DNA from 3 places in the Ureibacillus sp. FSL K6-0165 genome. Region 2 is predicted to be linked to each of the others. Evidence: riboswitches for the same ligand, from Rfam matches in the RefSeq annotation. Region 2 holds a riboswitch; each other region holds the start of a gene.
What was found. Region 2 has a riboswitch for cobalamin ahead of NST00_RS03755 (ABC transporter substrate-binding protein). Riboswitches for the same ligand answer to the same signal wherever they lie in the genome.
Positions count from the first base shown of each region.

Region 1 (4,270 bases), 1.4 Mb from region 2:
CTAACAAAGCAATTTTTTTTCCTTGATCAATTTGTAAATTTATTTTTTGTAAAGCTTCTGTTCCATCTTCATAGGTATAAGAAACTTCTTTCAATTCAAACAAAGGAGTATTCATTTTAACCAACTCTCCCAACGGTGAAATAAAAGACGATAATGAACAAATTCACTAACAACGTAAATATCCAACTACTTGTTGAAAAATGAAGTTCTCTTGAAATGACTGCTGAATAGCCATCTACACTTCTTGCATTTATCGCATTATTTAAGTCTTTCATTTCTTGAAATACCTTAATAAACAAAGCACTGATTATAAGCCCAATTGATTTGATAGAATTTAATAAAGAACTGTGACCTAACCTTGCTATTTGTGCAAGATAGATTGTCCTGCTGGAATCAAGAAATATAAATATAAATCGATACATTAATGCAATTAAATCCAATAAAGTAGTTGGTACTTTACAACACCTTAATCCATATAGAAAATCTTGAATCGTCGTAGATAAAATTAAAAAATACAAACAACTAATACTCGATAAAGCAACAACAAATAGCATCAATGCCTTTTCAACACTCGTTATCGAAATTGAAATCGTGACGGGACCAATAATAGATTGAAAAATGGCACCTTCTATAGGGTTAGTTGAAAAATTGAGTAAAATGACTAGTATACTTGAAATTAGAAATACCACTGGAATAAGCAATAACTTCAAATATAGGCGAATCGGAACTTTTCCGATTATTAAAGTAATAACTGTCATGATGCAAAATATGAATATGGATGTAAGAACATGTTGAAATACGATATTCAATATTAATGGAATAAGAGCAAATCCCATTTTTTCGATTGGGTGTTTATTTCTTAAAGGTGATTGATAAGCGAAATATTCTAACATTCTCATTTCTGTATCTCTGCATTCCCGCCCCTATTCCGGCCTCGCATATATCCTATAAAGTAACCAATGAACCCTGCACCGATTGCTCCTTGTAGTACGAATAATAAACTTTCTATTTCACCACTAGGAGGCTCCCAAATACTTGAAAACCATGGTTCATAGGATTGGTTCAGTTCTGTAATTAATCCTTCCGCTTCTCCATCTGCACCACCATATTCTGCATCTCCGTTAAAAATCAGCGGGACAATCATTAAAAAAATGATCAAAATTAATAAAAGCATATTCTTTTTTAACATCTTACTTCACCTCCTGGGGTTTCTTTAGTACTTGAAGTAACTTTAATTCTCTTTCGTTGTATTTCAATAAGAAATTCATCACCATTACTGAAATCAATCCTTCAATAATTGCTAATGGTACCTGTGTAACAGCGAATACGCCAGCAAACTTTACAAATGAAGCGAAAATTCCACCAACTTCAGATGGAAAGGCTAGTGCAAGTTGAATAGATGTAATGACATATGTACCTAAATCTGCCAATGTTGCTGCTGAGAAAACTGCTAGAGTAAAGGGCAAACCGATCCTATTGAAGCCTTTAAATACTCCATAGGCGATAAAAGGTCCAGCAATCGCCATCGAAAACGCATTGGCGCCAAGCGTTGTTAAACCTCCATGGGCTAATAATAATGATTGGAATAATAACACGATGGTACCTAAAACACTCATTACAAATGGTCCAAATAATACGGTTCCTAATCCAACACCCGTAGGATGAGAACAACTTCCCGTAACCGAAGGAATTTTTAATGCGGATAATACAAAAGTGAATGCACCCGCTAAACCTAGTAATAACTTCGTCTCAGCATTTCTCTTTACTAAACTACTCATTTTCTTTAATCCAATGATTAAAAAAGGGAATGTAAGGAGCCACCAAAATATAGCCCACTTGATTGGTAAAAAACCTTCCATGATATGCATAGCAAAAGCTGTATTAGGAATGATTAATAATACTGCTAGAAAGTAAAGTATTTTGATTGAGACTTTCATAAAATTCCTCCTAAAATGAAAATTTGAAAATAAAAAAACACTGCCAAACTAGCAGTGTCCCACAATAAGACATAATAATCCAATCATGCCTATTCGTGTACCTATCCTCGTAGGACACTACCATCCACTCCATACGGCAGGTCTCCTGGCTTAGAGTCATCGCTACAAAATCGCCTTCCCGTTTGCACAGTGGCATTTGATTTTGAGCTCCTCTTCACAGTGGCGGGACCGCACTAGATTCTCACTAGTTTCCCTTTTAAGCTAATTTTCATTAGCACCGTATAGATTATTCAGTTGTTGAAATTTAGTTGAATTGTAGCATATTGTTTGAAAAATTTCTATATCTTTCTATAAATAAGACAAAATAATTACTAAATTCATATAATATTCATTACCTTTTGATATGAAATATTGTTAGAACCAATTTGAATTTTTGGAAAAATCGAAGTACAAACTGGGATTAGCTTGTGCTTCTAATGGTACGTAATTGGAAACTTTCACAATTATAGCGGAATATTTCCGTGTTTTTTCTTAGGTCTTGATTCTTCTTTATTTTCAAGCATTTCTAATCCTTGAATTAACTTAATGCGAGTTTCTCTTGGATCGATTACATCATCAACCATTCCAAGTGAAGCAGCAACATATGGATTAGCAAATTTTTCTTTATATTCCTCAATTTTTGCTTGGCGTGTAGCTTCCGGATCTTCTGAATTTGCAATTTCGTTCGCAAAGATGATGTTAGCAGCACCAGCAGCACCCATTACGGCTATCTCTGCATTTGGCCAAGCGAATACTAAATCTGCACCAATGGCTTTTGAATTTAGCGCAACGTATGCTCCACCATATGCTTTTCGTAAAATGACTGTAATTTTTGGAACGGTTGCTTCAGAATAAGCATATAAGATTTTAGCACCGTGACGAATGATACCGCCATGTTCCTGTTTAACGCCAGGGAAGAATCCTGATACGTCTTCAAATGTAATGATTGGAATATTGAATGCATCACAAGTGCGAATGAAACGGGCAGCTTTATCGGATGAGTCAATATCAAGACCACCTGCTAAGGCCTTTGGTTGGTTACAAACTAATCCAACAGATTGTCCAGCAATACGAGCAAATCCTACAACAATGTTTTTCGCAAATTCAGAATGCACTTCCATGAAGGAACCTTCATCCACCACTTGTTCAATTACTTTACGAACATCGTAAGGACGTGTAGGTTCAATTGGAACAACGTCAATTAATTCAGGACGCCAATCGTCTCCTTCAGGGCGTGGTAATTTTGGTGCTTTTTCTTTATTACTTTGTGGTAAATAGCTTAATAATCTCTTAATTTGTTCAATCGCTTCTTCTTCAGAAGGGGCGCGGAAATGAGCGTTACCGCTAATTGTGTTATGCACTTTTGAACCGCCTAAATCTTCTGATGAAATTTTTTCTCCTGTAACCGCTTCAATTACTTTCGGACCAGTAATGAACATTTGGGATGTTTTATCCACCATTAAAATAAAGTCTGTAATTGCTGGAGAATATACAGCACCGCCAGCACATGGACCCATAATCACAGAAATTTGTGGAATAACCCCAGAATAAATCGAGTTGCGATAGAAGATGTGGCCATAACCGTCTAATGATAATACTCCTTCTTGAATACGGGCACCTCCAGAGTCATTGATGCCGATGAATGGCGCTCCATTTTTTGCAGCCAAATCCATCACTGCAGCAATTTTTTTCGCGTGCATTTCTCCTAATGCACCGCCGAATACTGTGAAATCTTGAGCAAATAAATAAACAGGACGGCCATTCACTTTACCGTATCCAGTTACAACACCGTCACCAGGGCCATTTTGTTCACCCATGCCGAAATCTGTTACTCTATGTTTTATAAATGGATTTATTTCAACGAAAGTGCCTTCATCCAGTAATAGATCAATACGTTCACGAGCTGTTAGCTTACCTTTTTCATGTTGCTTTTCAATGCGCTTGTCCCCACCGCCTAAATAAATCTCTCTTTTTCGGTCATACATTTCATCGATTTTATCTAACATATCCATGATTTCTTAACCCCTTTATCACTTTTTTTCATATAGTTCATATAAAACTCCAAAACTATCTTTTGGATGAATAAAGCATGCTTCAGCTCCCCCAGCTGCAGGTATAGGCTCTTCAGACAGAAGGCGAACTCCCTTTTCTTTTAATTCAGCCATTTTTTCTCGAATATTATCTACGCTAAAACAAATATGTTGAATTCCTTCTCCACGTTTTTGTATATGGTTATAAATCGCCCCTTCTTCACTTAAGGGTTGTAATAATTCAATATGTACATTCCCAGCATC
Region 1 is NZ_JBBOQS010000001.1:2,185,073-2,189,342, forward strand. Features, by position in the region: gene NST00_RS10865 (energy-coupling factor ABC transporter ATP-binding protein) at 1-115, opposite strand, end outside; gene cbiQ (cobalt ECF transporter T component CbiQ) at 117-899, opposite strand; gene NST00_RS10875 (energy-coupling factor ABC transporter substrate-binding protein) at 896-1,189, opposite strand; gene NST00_RS10880 (energy-coupling factor ABC transporter permease) at 1,191-1,937, opposite strand; cobalamin riboswitch at 2,056-2,234, opposite strand; gene NST00_RS10885 (acyl-CoA carboxylase subunit beta) at 2,441-3,988, opposite strand; gene mce (methylmalonyl-CoA epimerase) at 4,007-4,270, opposite strand, start outside.
Region 1: linked by a shared signal. The riboswitch ahead of NST00_RS10880 (energy-coupling factor ABC transporter permease) and the one ahead of NST00_RS03755 (ABC transporter substrate-binding protein) in region 2 are both predicted to bind cobalamin.

Region 2 (4,270 bases):
ACAATTCATATTTCTAATTACATCAATCCTTTAAAAGAAGCGAAAATGACGGTGGAAGGTGCTCTAAAAGAGTTGAAAGAAGATCGTTCAAACTTAGTAGCAGTTGCAGGACTATACGGTTTAACAAATTTAACAAAAGAAGAACTTAGCATTCTCGAGGAAACAGAGACAGAAAATCTTGGTTCCGCGTTTGTAAAACTTTTATCTAGCCGAGCTGATATTGGTTTTACAACTGGTGGACACACAGGAGACGATGTATTCTTATATAGTTATGGTCCAAAATTAATTACAGGACTTGTGGATAATACGGATTTAGCGAAAGAAATGGCTAACTTTATGGGCTTTGACTTAGATGAATTAACAAAGGAATTATATATTCCAGCTGAGGAAGCACTGAAGGCAAAACGCTTTACAGTTTCCATCGATGATACAAATGTAAATAATCCTGTATTAGTTGCTAAAAAAGGTGGTATTACTTATAGATTGCCAGAAAACAAAGATTATATTATAAAAGAAGATGCCGGTGGTACAACAACGATTATTCAAACAAATACAATTCATGTCTTCAACGATTCTGCATTCTTCATTTCAGAAGAAACTATTAATCAAATAAAATAAAAAAAGTTCATTTGCTCAAAAAGCTCTGTGAAGAAAAATTCTTTACAGAGCTTTTTTTCGTTTGATTTTATAAAGGCTCTATAATATTTGGTGTTGGTGGATACAACCAGCACCATTTTTTCAGAAGTGTACCCAGTGCAATTGATTTGGCAGCATCCTGAACAGGCTATCAATCCTAAATGGAAGCTTTCCAAAATTTTTGAGGAAGCAAAAGAGTTGGATAAAGAAATCCTCTCTATCCTTGGCATTAAAGAGGAGTGGCTCAATCGCAGGGCTCATGAGCTTTCTGGCGGCGAGCTGCAAAGATTTTGCATTGCTCGGGCCTTTCATCCTGATACTCGGTACATTATTGCCGATGAAATTACCAGCATGTTTGATGCCATTACCCAAGCGCAAATTTGGCATGCCCTCATTCGGCTTGTAAAAGAGCGGAATATCGGAGTATTGGCCATCAGTCACCACATTTCCTTGCTGGAACGAATTAGCGATCGCATCATTGATTTTAATCAATTAAAGGGGGCGTCTGAAAAGTCATTTTGAGACGCCCCCTTTGCGGCTGTCGCATATGCTTTCGCCGCAGATAAATTGCGGCTGTCGCATATGCTTTCGCCGCAGATAAATTGCGGCTGTCGCATATGCTTTCGCCGCAGATAAATTGCGGCTGTCGCATTATGCTTTCGCCGTAGATAAATTGCGGCTGTCGCACATGCTTTCGCCGCAGATAAATTGCGGCTGTCGCAATATGCTTTCGCCGCAGATAAATTGCGGCTGTCGCACATGCTTTCGCCGCAGATAAATTGCGGCTGTCGCACATGCTTTCGCCGCAGATAAATTGCGGCTGTCGCATATGCTTTCGCCGCAGATAAATTGCGGCTGTCACATATGCTTTCGCCGCAGATAAATTGCGACGGGGAGGCGCGTTTTGTAACCACCGCAGGGAAAGTTTTTAGAGAATATTACTATAAGAAGTAAGGCTGTTCAGAAAGTGTTCGACTTTCTGGACAGCCCCTCAATTATTATGGGTTTGCTTTTTCAAGGGCAAGTCTTAAACCAAAACCAATCAAGATGGCACCCGTAATTCCTTCGATAACTCTTTGGGTACGAGCATTTTTTATAAATACACTAATATAATCGATTAAATAAATATAGAAAATGAACCACAGGGCCGTAAGAATGGTATAAGTAATTCCCATAATAAGGAACGGCATAAATGTATCGCTACTAGTATTTACAAATTGAGGGAAGAAGGTTAAGAAAAATAGTGCAACTTTAGGGTTTAATATATTAGTTAAAAATCCTTGTTTGAAACAAGATGTATTACTCAATGTACCTTCCTGCGCAAATTCTACCTCTACTTCATCTTTCTTTTTTCTCAAAGACCAAAAAGTTTTAATTCCAAGATAAATTAAGTAAATGGCTCCAACATACTTAAAAATAGAAAATAAAAAGGCTGATTTTACAATGAGCGCAGATAATCCTAATATCGCGGCAGTAGTGTGAATTAGCAGGGCACAACAAGTACCTAAAGCAGTTTTCATTCCGCCAAATTTGCCACGAGTAACAGTGTTTTTAGTGACGATGGCAAAATCAGGGCCAGGTAAAAGGATTAACAAAACACACATCAAAACAAATAGAAAAAAGTTTTCCATCATTTCATTCCTTTCGAACACGAAATTTCAGAATATTTATTGTTAAATTGTATTCAGTATTAGTGTTTTTTTCAATGGCCAGAAGCAAGATAAAAAACAATTATTTTACAAGGTACGGTTATTCTACTATAATGGCACTAGAACGAATAATTGAATAACAAACAAATAGGTTTCTTAAATGTAAATTCCTTACATTTAAGACTAAGAGGGAAGTTGGTGAAAATCCAACACGGTCCCGCCACTGTAATCGGGTAGGTAGTTGCAATTATCCACTGTGTTGTTGAACATGGGAAGGAGTAACAAACCGGTGACCCGTAAGTCAGGAGACCTGCCTATTTGTATTTAAACATCCTTCGAGGAAAGGGATGTTTAAAGAGCAGATACCAATTGAATGTATATGTGTCATTATGCATATGGTTAGAGTATACATATCTGCCTTTACAACGCTTTCCAAGAGGGGGAAGCGTTTTTTATTTTTTTAAAAAAGGAGGAGACGAAAGATGTTAAAAATGAATCGAGCAATACTTCTGGCATTACTTTTTTTATTAACCATCCCATTCATTGCTGCTTGTGCTAGCAATGAAACAAATGTTAAAACCCAGGAAACGGTGACAAAAGAAACTGAATCGAAGAATGTTAGTTTCCCAGTTACATTTACTGATGATGCAGGCAGGGAAATTACGATTGAAAAAGAACCAGAAACAATCGTTTCTATTCAAACAAGTAATACGGAAATTGCCTTTGCTCTTGGACTAGGCGACAAGATTATCGGTGTTTCAGATTATTGTAATTACCCGGCTGAAACAGAAAATATTACAAAGGTGGGAGGACAGGACATTAATGTGGAGCTAGTTCTATCTCTCCTTCCAGATATAGCACTAGTGACAGATTATCATTACAAAGCTCATCCGACAGTATTAAAACAATTTGAAGAGGTGGGTATTCAAACCATCGTCGTTGGTAGTGCAACATCTTTTGAAGATGTTTATGAAAACATTGAAATGATTGGTTTAGCCACTGGAACAAAAGATAAAGCTTTAGAGATTATTGCTGATATGAAAAAACGTCATGAAGCCATTAAAGAGAAAGCGAAAGCCGTTGTAGATAAAAAAAGAGTTTGGGTTGAAGTATCACCAGAACCAGATATTTTTACGACTGGAAAAAATACCTTTATGCATGAAATGTTAGAATCCATCCAAGCCATTAACGTAGCAGGTGATCAAGTAGGATGGGTAAAGATGAATGAGGAAGAAATAGTAAAATTAAACCCGGATGTGATTATAACGACATACGGCTATTATATAGAGAATCCAAAGGAACAAGTACTTGCTCGTAATGGTTGGCAAGCGGTTCCTGCGGTAAAAAATGGCGAAGTTTACGATGTGGACAGCGATACAGTAACAAGACCAGGCCCTCGTTTAATTGAAGGAGTCGAAACTCTTGCGAAACTTATTTATCCTGAAATTTTTGAATAATAAAATTGGTTGGATTTATGTAGGGAGTGGTATTCTTTTTGCCGCGGCAATCATTTTAGGTTTATTTATAAGCAGTGTACCCGTTGCTGTGGAAAAAATTATCCACATAATATTTGAGAAAACCCTCCATATCACTTGGATGGAAGTACCAAAAAATGAGGAAATGATTATTTGGAATATTCGATTGCCGAGAGTCATCCTTGCCTTTTGTGTTGGGGCATCCCTATCGCTAGCGGGGGCTGCTTTCCAAGGCCTTTTACGAAATCCATTAGCAGATCCATATACAATTGGTGTATCATCAGGCGCCTCTTTAGGAGCAGTGTTAGTTATATTTTTCCAAGTTACCATAATAGGATTAGGAAATTTTACGCTTCCAATCGTCGCAATTGTAAGTGGTTTTATCACTTTATTAATTGTATTTGGGCTGGTAAGGCTAAGCAGTAGAAGTTTAGCAATCGAAACGATTGTGCTTGCAGGTATTATCGTCAGTTCCTTTATCAGTGCCATTGTCTCTCTAATCATTTCATT
Region 2 is NZ_JBBOQS010000001.1:752,547-756,816, forward strand. Features, by position in the region: gene NST00_RS03740 (alkaline phosphatase) at 1-618, shown strand, start outside; gene NST00_RS03745 (ATP-binding cassette domain-containing protein) at 754-1,158, shown strand; gene NST00_RS03750 (LysE family translocator) at 1,635-2,267, opposite strand; cobalamin riboswitch at 2,418-2,617, shown strand; gene NST00_RS03755 (ABC transporter substrate-binding protein) at 2,768-3,742, shown strand; gene NST00_RS03760 (FecCD family ABC transporter permease) at 3,708-4,270, shown strand, end outside.

Region 3 (4,270 bases), 1.2 Mb from region 2:
ATCATACCTGTCTTATGTCGATTAGCAATATTGATTTATTTCAATCTGTCAGTAAATGTGAAGGAATCTGGATTGGCAGCCTACTTTAAAAAAATTGTGAAGGCAAAATCGTTATGGATTTATATTGCGTGTTATATATTCATTATCCTCATAACAGGTTTTGTGTTAAATGAATATAAACTATTTGTTTTAACATTTAGCATGTTTGTGATGACTTGGATTTATCGGCATTGGACATATCGCCATTTTGGCGGAATGACGGGAGACTTGCTAGGTGCTTTATATGAAGGGATGGAATTGGCATTATGGGGAATGCTGTTACTGTTCATTTAATTCGGCATGAAAAAACGAAAGCGAATTTAGAGCGAAAATATATTGGATGGACGAATGAATCGATATACATACAAACAGCAAATTGTCAAGTACCGATTCATACTAAGGATGTATTTGGCAGTGACTTAAAGCGCTGCATAGAAACAGCGCAACTTTATTTCCCCGAGGCAAAATACCATCCTTTTTTTCAATTAAGGGAATTACATTTTGGAGATTTTGAAATGAAAACTTATGATGAATTAAAAGATAATCCAGCGTATCGGCAGTGGATTGATTCACCAGAGAAAGCTGCGCCACCAAATGGTGAATCTTTTGTTTCGTTTAAAGAACGGATTTTAAATTGTTTTCATCAAATCGTGAGCTGTGGTGGAGAATATGTGTTTGTCGTCCACGGTGGTGTCATTCGTGTTATCCTATCGAAATTTCAAAAAGAGAAAAGTTTTCAAGATGTTATTGCACAGCATCGGATGATTTATACCCTATGTTGGGACGATATTGAATCTTTGAAAGGGGGAAGAGAATGCAATCAGTTATTGGAGGCGCCTATAATGGTAAACGAAAATTTGTAAGTAACATGTTAAAAGAAATAGGTGCGAATCGCTGTTATTTTTATGAAGGCGAAATACCGGAAGGCCCTTTTACAAAAGATGAATACGTTATTATAGGTAGTTTTGAAAATATGATTTTGCTCGTCCCGGATTTATCGGAAGATGAAATCGTATCACAAATAATGGGGAAATTAATGAATTTAGATTATAAGACAAACCTAATTTGTATTTGTACGGATATCGGACGTGGAATAGTGCCGCTTTCAAAAGAGGATCGTCATTTGAGAGATACTTGTGGTAGATTGTATCAACAACTTTTTGAGAAAAGTGAGAAAGTCATTCGCGTTTGGTATGGTATTCCTGAGATATTAAAAGAGGAAAATTAACCAACCGTTCTTAAGTTCTACGTATCGAGTGAATGATTTTAGTAGATACTGTATCATTTACCAAATAAGCTTGTAATTAACAATACTACATGTTACAATGAAACACGAAAACACAATATATAGCATTTCGTTTATTAGGTTCTACTATATATAGTAGATTAAAAGGGAAGTCAGTGAAAATCTGACGCTGTCCCCGCAACTGTAATTGCTGACGAAAAGTTCAAATCCACTGTACAAATTTGTATGGGAAGGGAACTTGGAGGATGAAGCATAAGCCAGGAGACCTGCCTAATAAACGTGAATTGCTCATTTCTTCGGGGGCTAGGAAATGGAAGCAAGACGGTCCATTTCCTAGTACCTGACTGTTTCCATTTCAAAGCCATACCGAAAAAGGTATGGCTTTTTTATTTTCATAAAAGAATGGTAGAAAGGGAGAAGGAAATGAAATTATATTCAAAAAAAGTTTGCCCAAAATGTTTGTTGATGAAATACGAATTAAATCAACTTGGTTATGAAGGGAAATATGAAGAAATTTTGATTGATCACAATGAAGAAGCGAAAGAAAAATTATTGAATGCTGGATTCCTTTCTGTCCCTGTAATCGAAATCGATGGAGAGCTAATGGATAACATAGAAAATATAAAAAAATTCATTAGCAGGATCACACTATGATTGCTTATGCATCTCGAACGGGCAACGTGCGTTTTATCGTTCATCAATTAGAATTACCCCACATTGAAATTCGCGATGATCTTATTTTGAATGAACCCTTCTTATTGTTCACCTATACCGATGGATTAGGCGAAGTACCACGAAACGTGGAAACGTTTTTACAACATAATGTTCGTTTCTGTAAGGGTGTTATTGCAAGTGGGAACTCGAATTTCGGCCATGCTTATTTTTGCCGTTCTGCTCATTTGATTAACGAAAGGTACGGAATTCCCATTGTTCAAAAGATAGAATTACGCGGATTTCAGAAAAATTATGATGCCATAATTGATTATTATAACAGAGTAATTCAAAAGGAGATTTAGTGATGAAAAGCTATTTAACTTTGAATAATGAAATTTTGAATCACTACCACCAAACAGGAAAAATTGATTTAGAGAAAGATCGAGAGGCTACTCGTCAATATTTTATCGAACATGTTAATCAGAAAATGCGGAAGTTTTCTAGTTTGGAAGAAAAGATTCGCTTTTTCATTGAAGAAGGATATTATGAGAAAGAATTTTTACAAAAATATTCTTTCGAATTTATAAATAAAATTTTTGACATTGCGTATTCTTATCGTTTTCGATTTCAAACATTTATGAGCGCGAGCAAATTTTTTGAAAGTTACGCAATGAAAAGTCGAGATGGAAAAGAAATTTTAGAAACTTATGAGGATCGGATGAGCATTATCGCCTTATATTTAGCGAATGGTGATGAATTGTTGGCAGAAAAAGCAATTCGTGCGATGATGGAGGCTTTTCAACCAGCAACACCAACCACACTGAATAGCGGTAAAAAAGCGCGTGGGGAATTGGTAAGTTGTTTTAAATTATCCATGGATGATTCGATGAATAGCATTGCAGAAAACCTCGGTTATTGTTTAGAACTCTCAAGGCTTGGCGGAGGGGTAGGGGTAAATTTAACGGATTTAAGACCTTTGGGTGATCCGATAAAAGGTATCGCCAATCGGGCAAGCGGTGTTATGCCCGTTGCAAAATTATTAGAAAATGCCTTTTCTTATTCCAATCAATTAGGACAACGGAATGGTTCAGGTGTTGCTTATTTAAATATTTTCCACGCGGATATTGAAGAATTTATTTCTTCTAAGAAGCCGAATGCCGACGAAAAAATTCGGTTACAAACTTTATCGACTGGTGTCATTATTCCAGATATATTTTTTGAACTGATGAAAAAAGATGAAGATATCGTTCTTTTTAGTCCTTATGATATTTATCGAGAATACGGAAAAAGAATGTCTGAAATAAGCATAACGGAAATGTACCGGGAGTTGTTGAACAACCCAAATATACGAAAGTTAAAGCAAATCAATGCTAGAAAACTATATACGGAAATCAAAAAGAGCCAATTCGAATCCGGATATCCTTTTGAAATATTTGATGATAATGTAAATAAACAACATCCACTAAAAAAACTTGGAAGAGTCAAAATGTCCAACCTCTGTACTGAAATTTTACAAGTTCAACAAACGAGCATCATTAATGATCAAGATACACCAAATGAATATGGATTAGACGTATCTTGCAATCTTGGATCATTAGATATTCACCATGCGACGAAGTTTCATGATTTTGAAGAGTTAGTAGATACAGCCATGCGTTTGTTAACACAAGTGTCTTTAATGACCAATATAAAAAACGTTCCATCTGTAAAAAAAGCAAACCAGATGATGCATTCTGTCGGATTAGGTGTTATGAATTTGCACGGACATCTTGTAACTCAAAATATATTATATGGTTCAAAAGAATCAATTGAATTTATCGATTACTTTATGGAAGCATTGAACTTCTTTTCATTAAAAGCATCGATGCTACTTGCGAAAGAAAAAGGTGAAACTTTTTACGGATTTGAAATAAGCGAATATGCAAATGGTCATTATTTTGAAAAGTACGTGAATAAATTGGAAAAGGAACCTAGTGAATTGGTGAAAAAAGCTTTAGGTAATGTTCCAATCATTACAAAAGAAATGTGGAGAAAATTGAAAGAAGATATAATGAAATACGGATTATTTAATGCTTATCGGTTAGCAATCGCACCAACCGGCTCGATTTCTTACGTTCGTTCTTGCACGGCATCCATTGCACCCATTACTGAGCGAGTAGAGATACGAGATTATGCAGATAGCCGCACGATTTATCCGATGCCATTTTTAAATAATGACAATCAACATTTATACGTAGAAGCATATGACATGAATGTCTATAAAATCATTGATTTATACGTCGCTGCACAAAAGCATGTTGATCAAGGTATCTCAATGACTTTATATGTAAC
Region 3 is NZ_JBBOQS010000001.1:1,999,166-2,003,435, forward strand. Features, by position in the region: gene cobS (adenosylcobinamide-GDP ribazoletransferase) at 1-333, shown strand, start outside; gene NST00_RS09960 (histidine phosphatase family protein) at 306-902, shown strand; gene NST00_RS09965 (bifunctional adenosylcobinamide kinase/adenosylcobinamide-phosphate guanylyltransferase) at 854-1,267, shown strand; cobalamin riboswitch at 1,387-1,573, shown strand; gene NST00_RS09970 (glutaredoxin family protein) at 1,709-1,939, shown strand; gene nrdI (class Ib ribonucleoside-diphosphate reductase assembly flavoprotein NrdI) at 1,936-2,301, shown strand; gene nrdE (class 1b ribonucleoside-diphosphate reductase subunit alpha) at 2,304-4,270, shown strand, end outside.
Region 3: linked by a shared signal. The riboswitch ahead of NST00_RS09970 (glutaredoxin family protein) and the one ahead of NST00_RS03755 (ABC transporter substrate-binding protein) in region 2 are both predicted to bind cobalamin.